One region of the Pseudomonas knackmussii B13 genome, then DNA from elsewhere that is predicted to be linked to it. Evidence: riboswitches for the same ligand, from Rfam matches in the RefSeq annotation. Region 1 holds a riboswitch; each other region holds the start of a gene.
The links. A riboswitch is a leader RNA that binds a small molecule or an ion and turns the genes downstream of it on or off. The one in region 1 is predicted to bind cobalamin.

Region 1 (7,038 bases):
CGGCGACCTGGTGGCAATCGAGGCGCCAGCCTTCTACGCCACCCTGCAGGTGCTCGAACGGCTGAAGCTCAAGGCCGTGGAAATCCCCGTGCACCCGCGCGAGGGCATCGACCTCGACGTGCTGGCCGACAGCCTGGAGCGCCTGCCGATCCGCGCCTGCTGGTTCATGAGCAACTTCCAGAACCCGCTCGGCGCCAGCATGAGCGAGGACAAGAAACGCGCCCTCGCCGGCCTGCTGGCAAAGCACCAGGTGCCGATGATCGAGGACGACGTCTACGCCGAGCTGTACTTCGCCCAGCAGGCGCCCAAGCCGGTGAAGGCCTACGACAGCGAAGGCCTGGTGATGCACTGCAGCAGCTTCTCCAAGAGCCTGGCGCCGGGCTACCGGGTCGGCTGGGTGGCCGGCGGGCGCTTCCACGAGCAGATCGCCCGGCTCAAGCTGATGACCAGCCTGTCGGCCTCGGTGCCGGCCCAGGCGGCCATCGCCGATTACCTGCAGCACGGCGGCTACGACCGCCACCTGCGCAAGCTGCGCCATTCCCTGGAAAGCCAGCAGCACGCGATGCTCGCCGCGGTGGCCCGGCACTTACCCGACGAAACCCGGGTGACCCGCCCCAGCGGCGGCTACTTCCTCTGGCTGGAACTGCCCGAGCGAATCGACGCGCTGCGCCTGTTCCAACTGGCCCTGGCCCAGGGCATCAGCATCGCCCCGGGGCCGATCTTCTCCGCCACCCGCGGCTTCCGCCACTGCCTGCGGCTGAACCACGGCCACCCGTGGACGACGCGCAGCGAAAAGGCCATGGAGACCCTGGGGCGGATCATCCAGTCGCTCTGAACTGCTCCGCTGTCCGGCGGCCGATCTGTACCTGTGCGACCGACCGCCGCAGCGTTAGGCTGGAAGCCTTCGATCACCCTGGAGGGAAGGACATGGAAGCCGAACCCCTGCACATCTTCCTCACCGTCCTGGCGGCGCTCGGCGTGCATCTGGGTGTGCGCTGGTACATCCGCCACGGGCTGGCCGAACGGCGCGACGACTGGGAGGCCTGAGGCCTGCACGCCCGAATTTATCCGCGCCCCCCAATGCACGGTGTTCACCTGTAGGAGCGGGCCATGCCCGCGATTTCGCGGCCATGGGCCGCTCCTACAGGTTGGCATTGGTGCGTGGGTCATCGCGGATGAGATCCGCTCCTACGGGATGACGCCAACCGCCCACCGCGCCTGGCCGCCCCTCGGCCGCCTGCCATACTTCCTCGCATGATCACCGCGACCTTCCGCTTCTACGAGGAGCTCAACGACTTCCTGCCGAGCCTGCGTCGGCGGCGGGCGTTCGATTGCGTGTGTGCGCAATCCGCGACGGTGAAGCACATGATCGAAGCGCTCGGCGTGCCGCATACGGAAGTCGAGCTGGTGCTACTCAACGGCGAGTCGGTGGGCTTCGACCGGCTGATCCTGGATGGCGACCGGGTGGCCGTTTACCCGAAGTTCGAACGCCTGGACATCAGCCCGCTGCTCAAGGTGCGCACGCGGCCGCTGCGGGTGCTGCGCTTCATCGCCGACGCGCACCTCGGCGGGCTCGCCGCGCTGTTGCGCATGAGCGGTTTCGACACCCTCTACGACAACGCTTTCGAGGACGGCGAGATCGCCGAGATCGGCGCCCACGACGGGCGTGTCGTGCTGACCCGCGACCGCGAGCTGCTCAAGCGGCGGATCATCAGCCACGGCTGCTACCTGCATGCGCGCAAGCCGGCGCCACAGCTGCGCGAACTCTTCGAGCGCCTGGACCTGGCGCGCAGCGCGCGGCCGTTCAGCCTGTGCCTGCGCTGCAACCATCCGCTGCACGAACTGCCGGCCGAGCTCGCCCGTACGCGGGTGCCGCCGAGCATCGCCGCGCGGCACAGCCGCTACCTCGCCTGCGACGCCTGCGACCGGGTGTTCTGGGAGGGCTCGCACTGGCGCAGCATGCAGGCGCTGCTGGCGCCCTTGCTGAAAAATCCGGAGCGCTAGGAAGGCCGATACAGGTGCTGATGCCCTGCGCTGTACAGCGACGACTCGGTGAAGCCCTCCGCCCCCAGCACATGCCCGACGAGGATCAGCGCGGTGCGCTTGAAGCCCTTGGCGCGGGCCTTGGGCAGGATATCGCCGAGGGTACCGGTGACCTGGTCCTGATCCGGCCAGCTGGCGCGGTGGATCACCGCGATCGGGCAGTCCGCTCCGTAGTGCGGCAGCAGCTCCTCGACGATCTTCTCCAACTGCCCCACACCCAGGTGGATGGCCATGCTCGCCCGGTGCCGCGCCAGGTCGCCCAACTGCTCGCCCTCGGGCATCTTCGTCTTGCTCGCATAGCGGGTGAGGATCAGCGTCTGCGAGATATCCGGCAGTGTCAGCTCGCAGCCCAGCAGCGCGGCGCAGGCAGCCGTCGCAGTGACGCCGGGGACGATCTCGTAGGGGATGCCGAGGCTGCGCAGGTGCTGGATCTGCTCGCCGATGGCGCCGTACAGCGAGGGGTCGCCGGAGTGCACGCGGGCCACGTCCTGGCCCTTGGCGTGGGCCTCGGCAAACAGCGCGATGATCTGCTCCAGGTGCAGCTCGGCGGTGTTCACCACCACCTCCGCGCTGTGCCCTTCCAGCACCGCTTCAGGCACCAGCGAGCCTGCATAGAGGATCACCGGACACGTGCGCACCAGGCGCTGGCCCTTGACCGTGATGAGCTCGGGATCGCCGGGACCGGCGCCGATGAAATAGACCGTCATGCTGGCTTCGCTTCGGATCGGGAAAGGTGCGCAGTCTACCCCAGCCCGACTGGCGCCATGGCCAGCGCGCAGGTGGCATTGGCACTGCGGCGCTTGGTCAGCACCAGGCGCGCCGGGCCCTCTGCCAGCGCCTCGGCCAGCGCCAGCGCAGAGGCTTCGGCCACACCGGGGCTGCCGGTGGCCTGGCGCGCCAGCGCCGAGGTCGAGCTGAGCTGGCTTTCGTAGGGCAACAGGCGCTCGGCGGGCAGCAGCTCCAGCGGCAAGCGCAACTGGCGCGCGAGTTCGCGCAAGCCGCCCTCCAGCGCCTTGGCCTCGCTGCTGGCCAAGGCTTTCAGCAGCGTCTCGTCGAGCCCGGCTTCGCGCAGGCAGGCCCGCAGCAGGGCGAGCAGTTCGTCGGCGCCGCAATCTTTGCGGCAGCCCAATCCGGCAACCAGGATCATGCGGGCCTCCTCGGGCGGGGAATCGCCGGGCAGCTCAGCACGGGCCCCGCGCGCCGTCAACGGCCGGGTGGCGATTGACCGACCCAGGCGGCCTGCGTAGCCTGTGCGCCTTCGAGGTTCTTCGGCCGCGCGCCGAAGCTAAGAGGGAACGTGGTCCAAGCCACGGCTGCCCCCGCAACTGTAAGCGATCGGAACTCCTTCGAATGCCACTGCCGCAAGGTGGGAAGGCGAAGGACGAGGCGAAAGCCGGATCGCGAGCCAGGAGACCTGCCTCGCACCAGCATTACGACAACCGGGCGGGGTGATCCGGGTGGCGGCTTCCGTTGCACGGCTGCTCCGTGCGCGCGCCTCTGCATCCCGTCCTCTGCGCAGAGGCGAACATGCAAACCCTGGCCAAGCTCCCCGTCACCATCGTCACCGGCTTCCTCGGCGCCGGCAAAACCACCCTGCTCCGGCACATGCTCGACAACGCAGAAGGCCGCCGCATCGCGGTGATCGTCAACGAGTTCGGCGAGCTCGGCATCGACGGCGAAATCCTCAAGCAATGCTCCATCGGCTGCACGGAAGAAGAAGCCGTCGGCCGCGTCTTCGAGCTGGCCAACGGCTGCCTGTGCTGCACCGTGCAGGAAGAGTTCTTCCCGGTGATGCGCGAGCTGGTGGCCCGCCGCGGCGACCTCGACCAGATCCTCATCGAGACCTCCGGCCTGGCCCTGCCCAAGCCGCTGGTGCAGGCCTTCCAGTGGCCGGAAATCCGCAACGCCTGCACCGTCGACGCAGTGATCACCGTGGTCGACAGCCCGGCCGTGGCCGCCGGCACCTTCGCCGCGCATCCCGAGCAAGTGGACGAGCAGCGCAAGCAGGACCCGAACCTCGACCACGAATCGCCGCTGCACGAACTGTTCGAAGACCAGCTCGCCAGCGCCGACCTGGTGGTTCTGAACAAGGCCGACCTGCTCGACGCCGACACCCTCGCCCAGGTGCGCGCGCACGTCGCCGAGGAGCTGCCGCCGGCGGTGAAGATCATCGAGGCCAGCGCCGGCCAGCTGCCGCTCTCGGTGCTGCTGGGACTGAACGCCGAGGCCGAGCTGCATATCGACAGCCGTCCGACCCACCACGATCACGAAGGGCACGAGGACCACGACCACGACGAGTTCGACTCCTTCCACGTCGACCTGCCGGAAGTCGAGGAGCGCGCGCTGCTGGAAGCCCTCGGCCAACTCGTCGAGCGCCACGGCATCCTGCGCATCAAGGGCTTCGCCGCCATCCCCGGCAAACCCATGCGCCTGCTGATCCAGGGCGTCGGCAAGCGCTTCGACAAGCACTTCGACCGCAAGTGGCTGAGCGACGAAACCCGCGCCACGCGCCTGGTGGTGATCGGCCAGGAGCTGGACCAGGCGGCCATCACCAACGAGCTGCGCACGGCGCTGGCGCAATAACGCTTTTGTAGGAGCGAGCTTGCTCGCGAACAACTCCGCAGCGGGGTTTGGTTCGCGAGCAAGCTCGCTCCTACGAAGAGCCACCACCGAGGCTGCTCCATGCACCTGCTGCGCACCCAACCCGGCGGCTTCGTCCCCGACGACGGCATCGCCCACCTGGCCCAGACGCCCGCCGAGCTGGTGATCCTCTGCAGCGGCGACTCGCACCTCGCGCTGCTCGCCGAGGCCGCCCGCGCGCTGCCGGAGGACTACCCGAGCCTGCGCCTGGCCAACCCCATGCAGTTGCAGAACCATGCCTCGGTGGACCTCTACGTCGACGAGGTGCTGCAGCACGCGAAGGTCATCCTGATCTCGGTGCATGGCGGCGTTGGCTACTGGCGCTACGGCATCGAACAGCTGGTGGCGCTGGCCGAGCGCGGCGCCACGCTCGTCCTCGTCCCCGGCGACGACAAGCCCGATCCCGAGCTGACCGCCCTCTGCACTGTCCCGCCGCCCGAGGCCGAACGCCTCTGGCAGTACCTGCGCCAAGGCGGCCTGGACAACGCCCAACAGTTCTTCGCCTGCCTGGCCGCGCAGTACCTGAAGCGCGACTACCCGTGGCGCGAGCCGCACACCTTGCCGCGTGTGGCGCTGCACCATCCACGACAACCCGCAGCCACCCTCGCCCACTGGCAAGCCGAGTGGAATGCGGACTGGCCCGTCGCCGCGCTGCTGTTCTATCGCACCCACCTGCAGGCGGCGAACACCGGCTTCATCGACAGCTTCTGCGAACGCCTGCGCGCCCAGCAGCTCAACCCGTTGCCGATCGCCGTCGCCAGCCTCAAGGAAGCCGCCTGCCTGGAGCAGGTCGAAGCGCTGCTGGACGAGGCCGGCGCCGAACTCATCATCAACACCACCGGCTTCGCCCAGTCGAACCCCGAGACGCCGCAGGCGCAGCCGTTCCGCCGCGACGTGCCGGTGCTGCAGGCCATCTGCTCGCTGGACAACATCGAGCAATGGCGCGCCAACCCGCAGGGTCTGGGCCCGCGCGACCTGGCGATGCACATTGCGCTGCCGGAGCTGGACGGCCGCCTCATCACCCGCCCGATCAGCTTCAAGGGCCTGGCCTGGCGTAGCGAGCGCAGCCAGAGCGACGTGGTCTGCTACCTGCCGCACCTGCCGGGTATGGACTTCGTCGCCGAGCTGGCGCGGCGCTGGATCACCCTCGGCCGCAAGCAAAACGCCGACAAGCGCGTGGCACTGATCCTGGCCAACTACCCGACCCGCGACGGCCGCATCGGCAACGGCGTCGGCCTCGACACCCCCGCCGCCGCGCTGAACATCCTGCGTGCGCTGGAAGACCAGGGCTATCCCCTCGCCGGCCTGCCGCAGGACGGCACCTCGCTTATCCACAGCCTGCTCGGCGGCGTGAGCAACGACCTCGACAGCCTCGACCTGCGCCCCTGCGCCCAGAGCCTGGCGCTCGCCGACTACCTCGCCTGCTTCGCCCGCCTGCCCGCAGCCAACCAGCAGGCCGTGCGCGAGCGCTGGGGCGAGCCCGAGCAGGACCCGATGTTCCGCGGCGGACGGATGATGGTCGCCGGCCTGCGCTTCGGCCTGGCCTTCGTCGGCATCCAGCCGGCGCGCGGCTACCAGCTCGACCCGGCGGCCATCTACCACGACCCGGCGCTGGTCCCGCCGCACAGCTACCTGGCCTTCTATTTCTGGCTGCGTGAAGTATTCGGCGTCGATGCGGTGATCCACGTCGGCAAGCACGGCAACCTCGAATGGCTGCCCGGCAAGGGCGTCGGCCTGTCCGAGGAATGCTGGCCCGACGCGATCCTCGGCCCGCTGCCGAACCTCTACCCGTTCATCGTCAACGACCCCGGCGAAGGCGCCCAGGCCAAGCGCCGCAGCCAGGCGGTGATCATCGACCACCTGATGCCGCCGCTGACCCGCGCGGAGAACTACGGCCCACTGCGCGACCTCGAACGCCTGGCCGACGAGTACTACGACGCCTCGCTGCTGGACCCGCGCCGCGCCATCCAGCTGCGCGGGGAAATCCTCGACGCGGTGCGCGCCGCCGCACTCGACCGCGAGCTCGGCCTGCAGCTGAACGACGACGAAGACAGCTGGCTGCCGCAGCTCGACGCCTACCTGTGCGACCTCAAGGAATCGCAGATCCGCGACGGCCTGCATGTGTTCGGCGAATCGCCGGTCGGCCAACTGCGCCGCGACACGCTGCTGTCGCTGGTGCGCATCCCGCGTGGCGATGGTCGCGGCGGCAACGCCAGCCTGCTGCGCGCGCTTGCCGAGGACCTGAAGCTCGGCCGCGATCCGCTGGACTGCAACTTCGCCGAGGCCTGGGAAGGCCCGCGCCCGGCGCTGCTGGTGGAAGTCAGCGACGAACCCTGGCGCAGCAACGGCGACACC
Region 2 (7,038 bases), 150 kb from region 1:
CGGCGTCGGGCATTCCAGTACCTCCATCAGCGCCGCGCTTGGCATGGCCATCGCCGCGCGCATGCAGGGTTCGGGGCGCAAGTCGGTGGCGGTGATCGGTGACGGCGCGCTGACCGCCGGCATGGCCTTCGAGGCGCTGAACCACGCGTCCGACGTGCAGGCCGACATGCTGGTGATCCTCAACGACAACGACATGTCGATCTCGCACAACGTCGGCGGCCTGTCGAACTACCTGGCGAAGATCCTCTCCAGCCGCACCTACAGCAGCATGCGCGAAGGCAGCAAGAAGGTGCTCTCGCGCCTGCCCGGCGCCTGGGAGATCGCCCGCCGCACCGAGGAATACGCCAAGGGCATGCTGGTCCCCGGCACCCTCTTCGAGGAGCTGGGCTGGAACTACATCGGCCCGATCGACGGCCACGACCTGCCGACCCTGGTCGCCACGCTGCGCAACATGCGCGACCTCAAGGGCCCGCAGTTCCTCCACGTGATCACCAAGAAGGGCAAGGGCTTCGGCCCGGCGGAACTGGACCCCATCGGCTACCACGCGATCACCAAGCTGGAGCCGGCCGGCGCCGCGCCGAAGAAGGCCGGCGGTCCGAAGTACTCGAACGTGTTCGGCCAGTGGCTGTGCGACATGGCGTCGCAGGACCCGCGCCTTGTCGGCATCACCCCGGCGATGAAGGAAGGCTCCGACCTGGTCGCCTTTGCCGAGCGCTTCCCGGACCGCTACTTCGACGTCGCCATCGCCGAGCAGCACGCCGTGACCCTGGCGGCCGGCATGGCCTGCGACGGCGTCAAGCCGGTGGTGGCGATCTACTCCACCTTCCTGCAGCGCGGTTATGACCAGCTGATCCACGACGTCGCAGTGCAGAACCTCGACGTGCTCTTCGCCATCGACCGCGCCGGCCTGGTCGGCGAAGACGGCCCGACCCACGCGGGCAGCTTCGACCTCTCCTACCTGCGCTGCATCCCCGGCATCCTGGTGATGACGCCCAGCGACGAAGACGAGCTGCGCAAGCTGCTGACCACCGGCTACCTGTTCGAAGGCCCGGCGGCAGTGCGCTACCCGCGCGGCAGCGGCCCGAACACCCCGATCGAACCGGCGCTGGAGCCGGTGGAAATCGGCAAGGGCGTGGTTCGCCGCCGCGGCAGCGCCGGCAAGGTCGCCATCCTCGCCTTCGGCGTGCAGCTGGCCGAAGCCCTGCAGGTGGCCGAGCGCTTCGACGCGACCGTGGTCGACATGCGCTTCGTCAAACCGCTCGACGAAGCCCTGGTGCGTGAGCTGGCCGACAGCCACGAGTTGCTGGTGACCATCGAGGAGAACGCCGTGATGGGTGGCGCCGGCGCCGCCGTCAGCGAGTTCCTCGCCCACGAGAACCGCCAGCAGCCGATCCTCCACCTGGGCCTGCCGGACTACTACGTGGAGCACGCCAAGCCGAGCCAGATGCTTGCCGAGTGCGGCCTCGACGCGGCCGGCATCGAGCGCGCCATCGCCGAGCGCCTGGCGCAGCTGGGCTGACCGCTAGGCGCATTGCTCCCCCTGAGCCTTGCAGCGACGGGCGCACCCTTATAAGGTGCGCCCGTTTTCGTTCGAGGTAACGGGAAGCAGGTGAAAGACCTGCGCTGCCCCCGCAACGGTAACCGACCGCAGGCCACGGCCTGCCGCGCTCCGATCCGCCACTGTGCGACACGCATGGGAAGGCCGCGAGCGTGCGTGTCGGCAGCCCGGAGACCGCCCTCGACGCGATCCGACTGGTGTTGCGGAGGGCCGCACCGTCAAGCACGGCCGCGAGCCGTCCTTGTCCGCCCTCCTCGAAAGTCGCCGACGTACTTTTGAGGATTCCAATCCATGAAGCTTTCCCGTCTCGCCTTGGCCGTCGCCGTACTGCCCGGGGCTTCCTTCGCCGCGACCGATGCCGAGCAGGCCTACAAGCTGCCGGACATGGTCATCACCTCGGCGCGCATGGCGCAGCCGCGCGACCAGGCCACCTCGGCCAACACCGTGTTCACCCGCGACGACATCGAGCGCCTGCAGGCCCGCAGCGTGCCTGAGCTGCTGCAGCGCGTGCCGGGCGTGCAGGTGAGCACTGCCGCCGGGCTGATCAGCTACTCGGTGCGCGGCAGCAACACCGCGCAGACCCTGGTGCTGGTCGACGGCCAGCGCATCGCCTCGGCGAGCAGCGGCATCGCCCGCCTGGACTACCTGAGCATCGACAACATCGAGCGCGTCGAAGTGACCCGCGGTCCGCGCTCCTCGCTGTACGGCGCCGACGCCATCGGCGGGGTGATCCAGATCTTCACCCGTCGCGGCGAAACCGGCCTGCACCCGGAAGTACGCCTGGCGGCGGGCAACCACGGCACCTTCGAGCGCAGCGCCTCGCTGGCCGGTGGCGACGAGCGCACCCGCTTCAACCTCGGCGCCAGCCTCGACGAAACCCAGGGCTGGGACATGACCCGCGACAACCGCGGCGCCGACAGCGACGACGACGGCCGGCGCAACAAGGCCGTGCACCTGAACCTCGACCACCAGTTGAACGACGACTGGAAGGCCGGTTTCAGCCTCAACGACCAGCGCGGCGACAGCGAATACGACGACGCCTACAGCTACGCGCCGGGCCTGCCTCACGACGAGTTCCGTGTCAGCAGCTACAGCGGCTACCTCGAAGGCCAGCTCACCGACATGTGGAGCAGCCGCGTCGAACTGGGCCGCAGCTACGACCGCAACAAGGCGGTCGGCGCCGCCGAGGACTGGAACAACGGCAGCCTGGAAACCACCCGCCACTCGGCGAGCTGGATCAACCGCCTGCAGCTGGACCCGCGCAACCAACTGGCCCTGGGCGCCGACTGGTACGAAGACCAGGTCGACGGCAGCACCACGTTCGCCGAGGACAGCCGCGAGAACCACGCCTTCTTCGCCCAGCACAGCTTCAAGGCCGACGCCTTCTCCACTGAGCTGGGCCTGCGCCACGACGACAACCAGCGCTACGGCACGCAGAACAGCTGGAACGGCGCCCTGACCCTGCCGGTGGGCGACAAGCAGAGCTGGATCGCCAGCTACGGCGAGGGCTTCCGCGCGCCGACCTTCAGCGACCTCTACTACCCCGGCGCCGGCAACCCGAACCTCAAGGCCGAGACCTCGAAGACCTACGAGCTGCAATGGCGCGGCGAGTTCGACGGCAACCACCTGGACGCCTCGATCTACCGCACCGAGGTCGACGACCTGATCGCCTGGGACAGCACCGCCAACCAGCCGGAGAACATCGCCAAGGCGCGCATCAACGGCTTCGAGGCGAACTGGGCGCGTGAGGTCTACGGCTGGCAAGCCAACCTCGGCGTAGCGGTGATCGACCCGCGTGACCGCGACACCGGCCACACCCTGCCGCGCCGCGCCCGCCGCACCCTGAGCCTGGACCTGGACCGCCAGTTCGGCGCCTTCGGCCTGGGCGGCAGCTGGCGCGCGCTGAGCAACAGCTATGCAGACGCTGCGAACAGCGAACAGCTCGGCGGCTACGGCGTGCTGGATGTGCGCGGCAGCTGGCTGTTCAGCGAAAGCATCCGCTGGGACCTGAAGGTGCAGAACCTGCTGGACCGCGACTACGCCCAGGCAACCTACCAACGGCCAACCGACCCGGCAGGCTTCCCCACCGAAACCTTCGCCTACCGCGAAGCCGGCCGCACCGCGCTGCTGGCGCTGACCTGGACGCCGGAGCTGTAAGTCGACAGCGGCGGATAGCCCGTAGGGTCATTCGCCCTACGGGAGCATCCGGTTGCGTAGGGTGCATAACCACAAGTTGGTTATGCACCAGCACGATTGCTCTTCGCAGGAGCGAGCTTGCTCGCGACCCCATCGCCAACGGCGGATAACCCAAAGGGTTATTCGCCCTACGGAAACCCACGGATTCGTAGGGTGCATAACCACGAGGTGGTTATGCACCGGCACGATTGCTCTTCGTAGGAGCGAGCTTGCTCGCGAACCCATCGCCAACGGCGGATAACCCAAAGGGTTATTCGCCCTACAGGAGTATTCGGTTGCGTAGGGTGCATAACCACTAGGTGGTTATGCGCATTCTGGTGTTACGCCAGAACGCCGGCCAACCGCCCCAGCGCCGTGCAATCGGCGGCGTGCCAGTCGGTCAGCTCCGGCCAGGGGTTGTCCGGCAGGTTCACCAGCGCCGTGTGGCTGCCCGCCGCGCGGCCGCATTCCAGGTCGAAGCGGTAGTCGCCGATCATCAGCATCTCGCGGGGCTGTACCTGCCAGCGTTCGGCCAGGTGCAGCAGCCCATCCGGGCTGGGCTTGGGCTGGGCTTCGCCGCGACCGAGGATGTCCTCGGTGTGGAAGCAGTCGCCCAGGCCGATGGCCTGCAGGGTAACCAGCGCCAGCTCGTGGGCATTGCGGGTGAGGATGCCGAGGCGGTAGCCGCCTTCATGCAGCGCACGCACCAGGTCGACCGCGCCCGGCGCAGCCGTCGAGGCCAGGGCCAGTTCGCGCTCGTGCTCCAGCAGCCAGGCGTGCTTGGCGGCCGCCTCGGCTTCGGGCAGCGCCGCCAGGTGGTGGAGGATGTCGTCTTCCTGGGGAATGCCCAGGGCCCGCTTGATGGCCGGGAAGTCATGCACCGCCAGGGTCAGGGTGCCGTCCATGTCGAACACCCAGTGGCGGATCTGCGCCGGGATCATGCCCAGTCCTCGCGGCGGCGGATCAGGCCTTCCTGGGTCGCCGAGGCGACCAACTGGCCGTCGCGGTTGAAGATGCTGCCACGCACGAAGCCGCGGCCGTTGCCGGCCCAGGGGCTGTCGATGGCGTACAGCAGCCACTCGTCCGCGCGCAGGTCGCGGTGGAACCATACGGAATGGTCGATGGTGGCGACCTGCATGTCCTTCTGCCACACCGAGCGGCCGTGGGGCAGCAGCGAGGTGGTGAGGAAGCCGAAGTCCGAGGCGTACGCCAGGATGTATTTGTGCAGGGCCGGCACGTCCGGCAGCTTGCCGTCGGCGCGCAGCCAGAGGTACTTGATCGGCTCGCCCACCGAAGGATCGTAGGGGTCGTTCTGGGTGACCGGGCGAATCTCGATGGGCTTGGGATACAGCAGCTTGTCGCGGATGCGCTCGGGGAACTGGGCGATGCTGCGCTGCTTGAGCTCGAGGTCGGTCGGCAGGTTCTCCGGGCCGACCACATCGGGCATCGGGATGTGGTGGTGGAAGCCCTCTTCCTCGGTCTGGAAGGAGGTGCTCAGGGCGAAGATCGGCTGGCCCTTCTGGATCGCGGTGACGCGACGGGTGCTGAAGGTGCCGCCATCGCGCACGCGGTCGACCTGGTAGACCACCGGCATGCTGGCATCGCCCGGGCGCAGGAAGTAGCCGTGCATGGAGTGCACGTGGCGCGCCGGGTCGACCGTCTGGCTGGCCGCCGAGAGCGCCTGGCCGAGCACCTGGCCGCCGTAAAGCTGGCGGAATCCGAGGTCTTGGCTGATGCCCCGGAAGAGGTTTTCCTCGATGGCTTCCAGGCTCAGCAAATCCACCAGGTTGTCCAGGATCTGGGTCATGTCGGTTCCTCGAAATCGGTACTGCGAATGGGGTGCGGGCGGCGCGGCTGGGGGTATGCGGGCAGGCTAGTGAGGCGAGTGTCCCATACCGCGCGGCCGAGGGTGAAATGATAGAGGCTGACCAGCTGGTCCGTTCCCTCGCCCAGCAATTCCTGCACCGCCGCATCGAAATAGCAGCCGATGCCGGTGCCGGAAATCCCCGCCGCCTCGGCCTCCAGGTAAAGCAACTGGCCGATCTGCCCGCACTCCCAATACAGCCGTGGATAAGTCCAGGCGCCCTCGGCGAGCGCGGCATCGAGATCGGCGAGCATGGCGAAGGCGACACAGCCATCGCTGGCGATGTCCTGGCCGCAGGAGAGGAACGCCGAGAGCTGGCGCGCGTCGCCTTGCAGCAGGCGGTATAGCGGCAGCTCGCCGTCGGCGCGTTCCCAGAGGAAGTCTTCGCGCAAGCCACCCGGCGTACGGCCGCTTCGGCCCAGCCAGTAGAGTCCCGGCGCCAGGCCCTGGACGCGGTGGACGAACAGCAGCAGGTCGATGCGCGGCGGTTCGCCGGTACTCGCGAAAGGCACGGGCGAGTTTTCGGGCATCAGCCGACGCAGCCAGGCGTAAAGCAACTCGGCGTGAATGCCGGAGCGCCCGTCCATGGACTGCGCGCTGCGCCGCCGGTGCAGGATCGGCCGCAGCGGCAAACCTGGGTTATCCACCATTGCTTCGCGGCGCGGCAGTGCCCCATCGACGGGCGCCAGTACCGGGGCGCGGCACAGCGAATGCACACGCTCCAGCTCCGGCCAGTGGCGGTACTGGCGCGACAGACGATTGGGCTCGCCGGCGAGCTCCAGTGCGGAAATGCCTTGCAGCAGCGACTCGGCCAGACGCGGTTCGCTGTCGCGCGGCGGACCTATCCACAGCAGCGCATCGACCGCCTCGTGCTCGTGGAAGCCTTCGCGGTCCAGGCCGAACACGGCATCCAGCCGACTCTCGGCGACGCCATGCAGCAGCCGCACTTCCCAGCCCTGAATACTCGCCGCGATGGACAGGCAGGCCAGTGCGTGGCCGAGGTCGTGGTTGCAGTAGCGATAGGCGCGCTCGCCGTATTTCCAGGCCTCGCGCCAGGGGATGCTGGACAGCGCCAGCAGCGCGCCGCCGTCAGGCAAAGTCAGCGCGGCGGGCAGCTCGGCGCGCACTTCCAGCACATGCTCGTCGGCGCTGTAGTGGGCGAGCACGGCGGACTTGTCCACAGCCTCGGCCGGCAGCAGCAGGTAGGCCTCGGTCGGGTGCAGGTTGCCGCTCGACGGGTTGACCCGCAGCGCCCAGCGGCTGCCGCCGGATTCCTTCCAGGCGGAGATGGCCAGGCTGTCGTAGAGCAGTTGCGAGAGGCTGGCTAGGTCCAGCGGCGCGGGCTCGCCGATCGGCCCGGCGAAGGCCAGGTCGTAGCCCGGCGACTCTTCCTGCGGGCGGTGCAGCAGTTCGATCAGCCGTGCGCCGGCATAACGGCGGA
Region 3 (7,038 bases), 900 kb from region 1:
CGTCTTCCGGCAGTCGTTGCCAGAGGCTCGAAGGAATCGCCGGCAGCGGCCAGGGCCAGGGCGCGATGCCGGTGGACAGGTCGAGCCAGTCGCGCAGCTCGATGCCGTAGCGCTGCGCCGCCGCGCGCAGGCGTCCGCCGTGCTCAAGCATGCAGCAGCACTCCCGCGCCGAGGATCGCCAGCAGCCAGAGCAGCACGCCCTGGCGCACCAGCGCCAGCGCGCGCCAGATGTCACCAGCGCCCGGCGCGGAGCCGGCGCCCAGCTGCGGACGCTCGTGCAGTTCGCCGTGGTAGACGGCATTGCCGCCCAGCTGCACGCCGAGCGCACCGGCTCCGGCAGCCATCACCGGGCCGGCGTTGGGGCTGTCCCATTGCGGCGCCTGTTCGCGCCAGCTGCGCAGGGCCAGGCGGGTGTTGCCAAGCAGTGCGTAGGTCAGCGCCACCAGTCGCGCCGGAATGAAATTGAGGACATCGTCGATCTTCGCCGCCGCCCAGCCGAAGCGCTCGAAGCGCGGGTTGCGGTAGCCCCACATGGCGTCGAGGGTATTGCTCAGGCGATAGAGCACCACGCCCGGCGCACCGGCCACCGCGAACCAGAACAGCGCAGCGAAGACCGCATCGCTGCCGTTCTCCAGCACGGACTCGGTCGCTGCCTTGGCCACCGCGCTGGCATCCAACTCGGCGGTTTCGCGGCTGACCATATAGCCCACACGCAGGCGCGCCTCGGGCAGATCGCCCTGGCGCAGCGCCCGTGCCACCGGCTCGGCGTGCTCGCCCAGGCTGCGCAGGCCGATGGCGGCATACAAGGCAACGGCCTCGACCAGCCAGCCGAGGTGCGGAATGAAGGTGAGCATCCAGACGATCAGCGTCAGAGGCAGCACGGCAAGCGCCCAGGCGGTGACGCCATGGCTGCGCCAGCCAAGGCCGGGCGCGTCTGCTGCGAGCCCATCGCGCGGGCCGTTGAAACGGCGTTCCAGGCGATTGGCGAAACGACCGAAGGCGACCAGCGGGTGCCAGCGCTTCGGCTCGCCCAGCAGGCTGTCCAGGGACACGCCCAATACGCTCAAAAGGGCCAGGCTCATGGGTGTTCTCCCCAGTGGTTCTCGTACAACAAATCCGCCAGCGGGCGCGGCTGGCGCCAGCCTTCCAGGGCGAGCATCGGCGCCGGGTAGAACTCGCGTACCGGCCCCAGGCAAAGCACCGCAACCGCCTCGCTGCCTTCCGGCAGACCGAGCAGTTCGCCCAAAGCGGCGGGATCGAACAACGACACCCAGCCCATCCCCAGCCCTTCGGCGCGCGCCGCCAGCCAGAGGTTCTGGATGGCACAGGACAGCGAGGCCAGGTCCATCTGCGGCAGGGTGCGGCGGCCGAAGACATGGGCCTCGCGGCCATCCATCAGCGCCGCCACCAGCAGTTCGGCGCAGTCGCGGACGCCCTCGACCTTGAGCTTCATGAAGTCGTCGGAACGCTCGCCCAGCGCTTCGGCAGTCTTCACCCGCTCCTCCTCCACCAGGCCATGAATGGCCTCGCGCAGCTCGGGACGGGGGATGCGAATGAAGCGCCAGGGTTGCATCAGGCCGACGCTCGGCGCCTGGTGCGCCGCTTCGAGCAGGCGCGCCAGCAATTCGGGCGCGACCTCGCCACCGCTGAAGTGACGCATGTCGCGGCGCTCGGCGATGGTCCGGTAGAGGGCGGCGCGCTCTTCGGCGCTGTAGGCGTGTTCGCTCATGGGCGGAAGATCGCGGCGGCCGCCGCCGGGTTGGACGGCAGGTAGAAGTGGATGTACGAAGCGGTCAGCCGGCCCAGGCGGAACACCGCCTCGGCCACCGGCTTGGCGTTCGGGCAAGTGCCGCGCAAGGCAGGCTCCACCTCGGTATCCAGCAGCGAATGGTGGAAGGTGTGACCGCGCAGCGGCCCCTCCGGCAGTTCGACTTCCTGCAACGCCAGGGCGGCCAGCCTTTTTTGCAGCGTGGCGCGACCGGGCAGCAGGCCGAGCAACTGGCCGCACAGGCCATTGGCATCGGTCAGGTGGTCGAGCAGGTAGAGCATGCCGCCGCACTCGGCGAGCAAGGGCTTGCCGTCGGTGTGATGGGCGCGGATGGCCTGGGCCATGGCACGGTTGTTCTCCAGCTGCGGCAGGTGCAGCTCGGGGTAGCCACCGGGCAGGTAGAGGCTGTCCACCTCCGGCAGATGTTCATCGTGCAACGGCGAGAAGAACTCCAGCTCGGCACCCAGCTCGCGCAACAGGTCGAGGTTGGCCTGGTAGAGGAAGGCGAAGGCCGAGTCGCGCGCGACGCCAATGCGCACGCCAGCCAGCGGCTGCGACAGACCGGGCTCATCCGGCGCGGCGAAGGCCACCGGCGGTGGCAGGTCTACCGCGCTGCTGGCGGCCAGCGCATCGGCGGCGGCGTCCAGGCGTGCGTCGAGGTCTGCCAGCTCGTCAGCCTGCACCAGGCCGAGGTGGCGGCTGGGCAATTCCAGATCGGCACTGCGCGGCAGCGCGCCGTACCAGCGAATCCAATCCGGCAGGCTTTCGCGCAGCAGGTCGCTGTGGCGCTGGCTGCCGACACGGTTGCCGAGCACGCCGGAGAACGGCAGGCCCGGCTGGTAGGTGGCGAGGCCCACGGCGAGGGCGCCGAAGGTCTGCGCCATGGCCTGGCCATTGATCACACCGAGCACCGGCACATCGAAGGTGCGCGCGAGGTCAGCGGCGGACGGCGTGCCGTCGAACAGGCCCATCACCCCCTCGATGAGGATCAGGTCGGCCTCTCCCGCCGCTTCCCAGAGCAGCCGTCGGCTCTGCGCCTCGCCAACCATCCACAGATCGAGCTGGTAGACCTGCGCACCACTGGCGCGGGCGAGGATCATCGGGTCGAGGAAGTCCGGGCCGACCTTGAACACCCGCACCTTGCGCCCCTGGCGCGCGTGCAGGCGGGCCAGGGCGGCGGTGACGGTGGTCTTGCCCTGCCCGGAGGCCGGCGCAGCGATCAGCAGCGCCGGGCACTGGCGCGCCTGCGGCATCAGAACTCCACCCCTTTCTGCGCCTTGATCCCGGCCTTGAAGGCGTGCTTGACCAGGCCCATCTCGGTGACGGTGTCGGCGGCCTCGATCATCCCCGGCTGCGCGGCGCGGCCGGTGACGATCACATGCTGGTGCGCGGGGCGCGCGGCGATATCCGCGAGCACCGTCTCCAACTCCAGGTAGCCGTGCTTGAGGGCGATGTTCAGTTCGTCGAAGACGATCAGACCTACGGCCGGGTCGGCCAGCAGTTCGCGCGCAACATCCCAGGCCTGCCGGGCCTTCTCGATGTCGCGCTGGCGGTCCTGGGTTTCCCAGGTGAAGCCCTCGCCCATCACGTGATAGCGCACCTGCTCGGGGAAGCGACGGAAGAAGGCTTCTTCACCGGTAGTGGCGGCGCCCTTGATGAACTGCACCACGCCAGCCTGCATACCGTGGCCGAGGGCGCGGGCGAGCATGCCGAAGGCCGAGCTGCTCTTGCCCTTGCCGTTGCCGGTGAGCACCAGCAGCACGCCGCGCTCGTCCTGCGCCTGGGCGATCATTTCGTCGATCACCGCTTTCTTGCGCTGCATGCGTGCGCGGTGGCGCTCGTCCTTTTCCACGGATTCGCTCATCGGGGATTCTCCTGGCCACGGGCGGCCGTGCTCGCGACGCTCGTGCGCCGGGGCTGAAGGGGCGGGATGAAGGACGCGGCGGCAATGACCGCAGGATGACGACGGACGACAGCCGCGCGGCCTGGGGCCGTGGCTGCAAGAGAAATGCTCATCTGCCTGATCGCTCCACCGCTCTCACCCGCGCGGTACAAAACCTTGAGGACGTCGGGGCGGTCGGATCGCGGTCAGGAAGGCACGCGGCCGACGGCTTCCTGCACGTCGTCTGCGCTACGGGCCGGTCTCCGGGCTCGCGAGTGGAGGTCCGTATGGACTTCCCCGATCGCGCCTTCCCATGCCGGAGCACAGTGGCCATTGCGATCGTCTGACTCGCCTACCGTTGCGGGGGCAGCGCCGGAATGACCGATTCGAGTCGGTGTCACCGGCTTCCCTGTTTCACCTTCAGACGGATCTGAAGGCACCTGTAGCAGGCGCGCAGCTTAGAGGCTGGCGGGGTGGCCGGTCAATCGACGCCAGCCAGGCCTTCGAGAGCGGCGGCCGACGGCGCCCGCGCTGCCGGACGGATTGCAGCTGGAAGGATGTCCATCGCCGCACGGCTCATTTGTCTTGCGCCTTGCGTGCAATGAAGGCGGCGGTTATCTCCGCTAGACTCGCCGGCATGACCGAAACCACTCAGACCAGCCAGCTGCGCCTGGACACCTCCGCCTCCCCGCCCCTGCTGCGCATCAGCGGCGACTGGACACTCGCCCACTTCGCCGACCTGCAGAAGCAGATAGCCGGCCTCGACGCCCAGCACCGCCAAGCCGCGCATTGCGATCTCGACGGCCTCGGCGCGCTCGACACCGCCGGCGCCAGTCTGCTCGCCGACCTGCTGGGCAGCACCGGCCTGCAACACCTGGACGAACTGGCCGCCAACGTGCCGGCCGAGCGCCGCGCCCTGCTCCGCGCGGTCGGCACCTCCATCGGGCAATGCCGGCTGGAAGAGCGCACGCCGCCCCCGGGCAACGCCCTGATCGATCTGCTGGAACGCATCGGCCGCGCCATGCTCGCCTTCCGCAGCGACCTGGTCGGCGTGCTCGGCTTCATCGGTCTCACCCTCGAGAGCCTGCTGCGCTGCATGCTCAACCCGCGCCGCTGGCGCCCCACCTCCCTGGCCGCGCACATGGAGCAGACTGGCCTGGACGCGGTGCCGATCGTGGCGCTGCTGACCTTCATGGTCGGCGCCGTGGTGGCCTTCCTCGGCGCCACGGTGCTGAACAAGTTCGGCGCGGCCATCTACACCGTCGACCTGGTCGGCTTCTCCTTCCTGCGCGAATTCGGCGTGCTGCTCACCGCCATCCTGCTCGCAGGGCGCACCGCCAGCGCCTTCACCGCGCAGATCGGCTCGATGAAGTCGAACCAGGAAATCGACGCCATCCGCGCCCTCGGCCTCGACCCCATGGAGCTGCTGGTGCTGCCACGGGTGCTCGCCCTGCTGCTGGTGCTGCCCATGCTGACTTTCCTCGCCATGCTCGCCGGCATCGCCGGCGGCGGCGTGGTCTGCGCGCTGGCCCTGGACATTTCGCCGCGGCTGTTCATCGTCACCCTGCAGAACGACATATCCTTGCAGCACTTCCTGGTCGGCATGGTCAAGGCGCCGATCTTCGCCTTCCTGATCGCCGTGATCGGCTGCCTGGAAGGCTTCCGCGTCAGCGGCAGCGCGCAATCGGTGGGCGAGCACACCACCTCGGCGGTGGTGCAGTCGATCTTCGTGGTGATCCTGCTCGACGCGGTGGCCGCGCTGTTCTTCATGGAGATGGGCTGGTGAACACGGACGAACCCATCATCCAGGTCCGCGACCTGTGCAACCGCTTCGGCGACCACGCAGTGCACGAGCACCTCGACCTCGACGTGCGCCGTGGCGAGATCCTCGGCGTGGTCGGCGGCTCGGGCACCGGCAAGTCTGTTCTGCTGCGCAGCATCGTCGGCCTGCGCCGGCCACAGGAGGGCGAGGTGCGGGTGTTCGGCCAGAACCTGCTGGCGCTTTCCGCCGAACAGCGCTCGCCGCTGGAGCGGCGCTTCGGCGTGCTGTTCCAGAACGGCGCGCTGTTCTCCTCGCTGACCGTCGCGGAGAACGTCTGCCTGCCGCTGATCGAGCACGCCGGCCTGTCGCGCGAGGCCGCGCAGTACCTGGCCAAGGTGAAGATTTCCCTCGCGGGTCTGCCGCCGGATGCCGGCGACAAGTATCCGGCCGAGCTGTCCGGCGGCATGGTCAAGCGCGCCGCCCTTGCCCGCGCCCTGGCGCTGGACCCGGACATCCTGTTCCTCGATGAACCCACCGCCGGCCTCGACCCGATAGGCGCGGCGGCCTTCGACCAACTGATCCTGACCCTGCGCGACGCCTTCGGCCTCAGTGTGTTCCTGGTCACCCACGACCTCGACACCCTCTACACCATCTGCGACCGGGTCGCGGTGCTGTCGCAGAAGCGAGTGCTGGTGATCGGCACCCTGGACGAGGTGGCAGCCACCGACGATGCCTGGATCCAGGACTATTTCCATGGCCCGCGTGGCCGCGCTGCGCAGCAGGCGACGCAGCGCCTTACGGAGGAAAACTAATGGAAACCCGCGCCCATCACGTGCTGATCGGCCTGTTCACCGTGCTGGTGGCGGCCGGCGGGCTGCTCTTCGGCCTGTGGCTGGCCAAGTCCAGCAGCGACCAGGCCTACAACTTCTACGACGTGATCTTCACCGAGGCGGTGACCGGCCTGTCCCAGGGCGGCACCGTGCAGTACAGCGGCATCAAGGTCGGCGACGTGGTCAGCCTGCGCCTCGACCCGCAGGACCCGCGCAAGGTGCTGGCACGCATCCGCGTGTTCGACAGCACCCCGGTCCGCCAGGACACCCGCGCCAAGCTCGCCATAACCGGTGTCACCGGCACTGCGATAATCCAGCTCAGCAGCGGCTCGCCGGAGAGCCCGCCGCTGGTGGGCGAGAACGGCAAGATCCCGGTGATCAAGACGATTCCCTCACCGCTCAGCAAGCTGCTGGCCAACGGCGAGGACATCGCCACCAACATCAGCAACCTGATCACCAGCGTGAACCGAATGTTCTCCCAGGAGAACGCCGACCGCGTCAGCCGCACCCTGGACCACATCGACCAGGCCACCGCGACCATCGCCGAGCAGCGCGACGACATCCGCCAGATCGTCAAGGAACTGGCCGCGTCCAGCGGACAGATGCGCCAGACCCTGGCCAACGCCAACCAGTTGCTCGGCAATGCCAACCAGCTGCTCGACAGCCAGGGCAAGGACATCCTCGCCGACACCCGCAAGACAGTCGCGGCGCTGCAAAGCAGCAGCGAGCGCATCGACCGCCTGCTGGAGCGCAATGAAGGCGCAGTCAACAACGGCCTGAACGGCCTCGGCGAAGT

Region 2: linked by a shared signal. The riboswitch ahead of PKB_RS04130 (TonB-dependent receptor domain-containing protein) and the one ahead of cobW (cobalamin biosynthesis protein CobW) in region 1 are both predicted to bind cobalamin.
Region 3: linked by a shared signal. The riboswitch ahead of cobO (cob(I)yrinic acid a,c-diamide adenosyltransferase) and the one ahead of cobW (cobalamin biosynthesis protein CobW) in region 1 are both predicted to bind cobalamin.

What each region holds. Positions count from the first base shown of each region.
Region 1 covers NZ_HG322950.1:705,945-712,982, reverse strand. Annotated here, with positions in the region: gene mapR (GntR family transcriptional regulator MpaR) at 1-835, shown strand, start outside; gene PKB_RS03320 (Mut7-C RNAse domain-containing protein) at 1,255-2,004, shown strand; gene cobM (precorrin-4 C(11)-methyltransferase) at 2,001-2,750, opposite strand; gene PKB_RS03310 (cobalamin biosynthesis protein) at 2,786-3,190, opposite strand; cobalamin riboswitch at 3,288-3,479, shown strand; gene cobW (cobalamin biosynthesis protein CobW) at 3,571-4,626, shown strand; gene cobN (cobaltochelatase subunit CobN) at 4,726-7,038, shown strand, end outside.
Region 2 covers NZ_HG322950.1:854,838-861,875, reverse strand. Annotated here, with positions in the region: gene dxs (1-deoxy-D-xylulose-5-phosphate synthase) at 1-1,519, shown strand, start outside; cobalamin riboswitch at 1,556-1,754, shown strand; gene PKB_RS04130 (TonB-dependent receptor domain-containing protein) at 1,850-3,715, shown strand; gene PKB_RS04125 (HAD family hydrolase) at 4,075-4,674, opposite strand; gene tesB (acyl-CoA thioesterase II) at 4,671-5,540, opposite strand; gene PKB_RS04115 (nitroreductase family protein) at 5,537-7,038, opposite strand, start outside.
Region 3 covers NZ_HG322950.1:1,606,629-1,613,666, reverse strand. Annotated here, with positions in the region: gene cobD (threonine-phosphate decarboxylase CobD) at 1-151, opposite strand, end outside; gene cbiB (adenosylcobinamide-phosphate synthase CbiB) at 144-1,082, opposite strand; gene bluB (5,6-dimethylbenzimidazole synthase) at 1,079-1,729, opposite strand; gene PKB_RS07740 (cobyrinic acid a,c-diamide synthase CobB) at 1,726-3,021, opposite strand; gene cobO (cob(I)yrinic acid a,c-diamide adenosyltransferase) at 3,021-3,632, opposite strand; cobalamin riboswitch at 3,888-4,109, opposite strand; gene PKB_RS07730 (ABC transporter permease) at 4,288-5,436, shown strand; gene PKB_RS07725 (ABC transporter ATP-binding protein) at 5,433-6,224, shown strand; gene PKB_RS07720 (MlaD family protein) at 6,224-7,038, shown strand, end outside.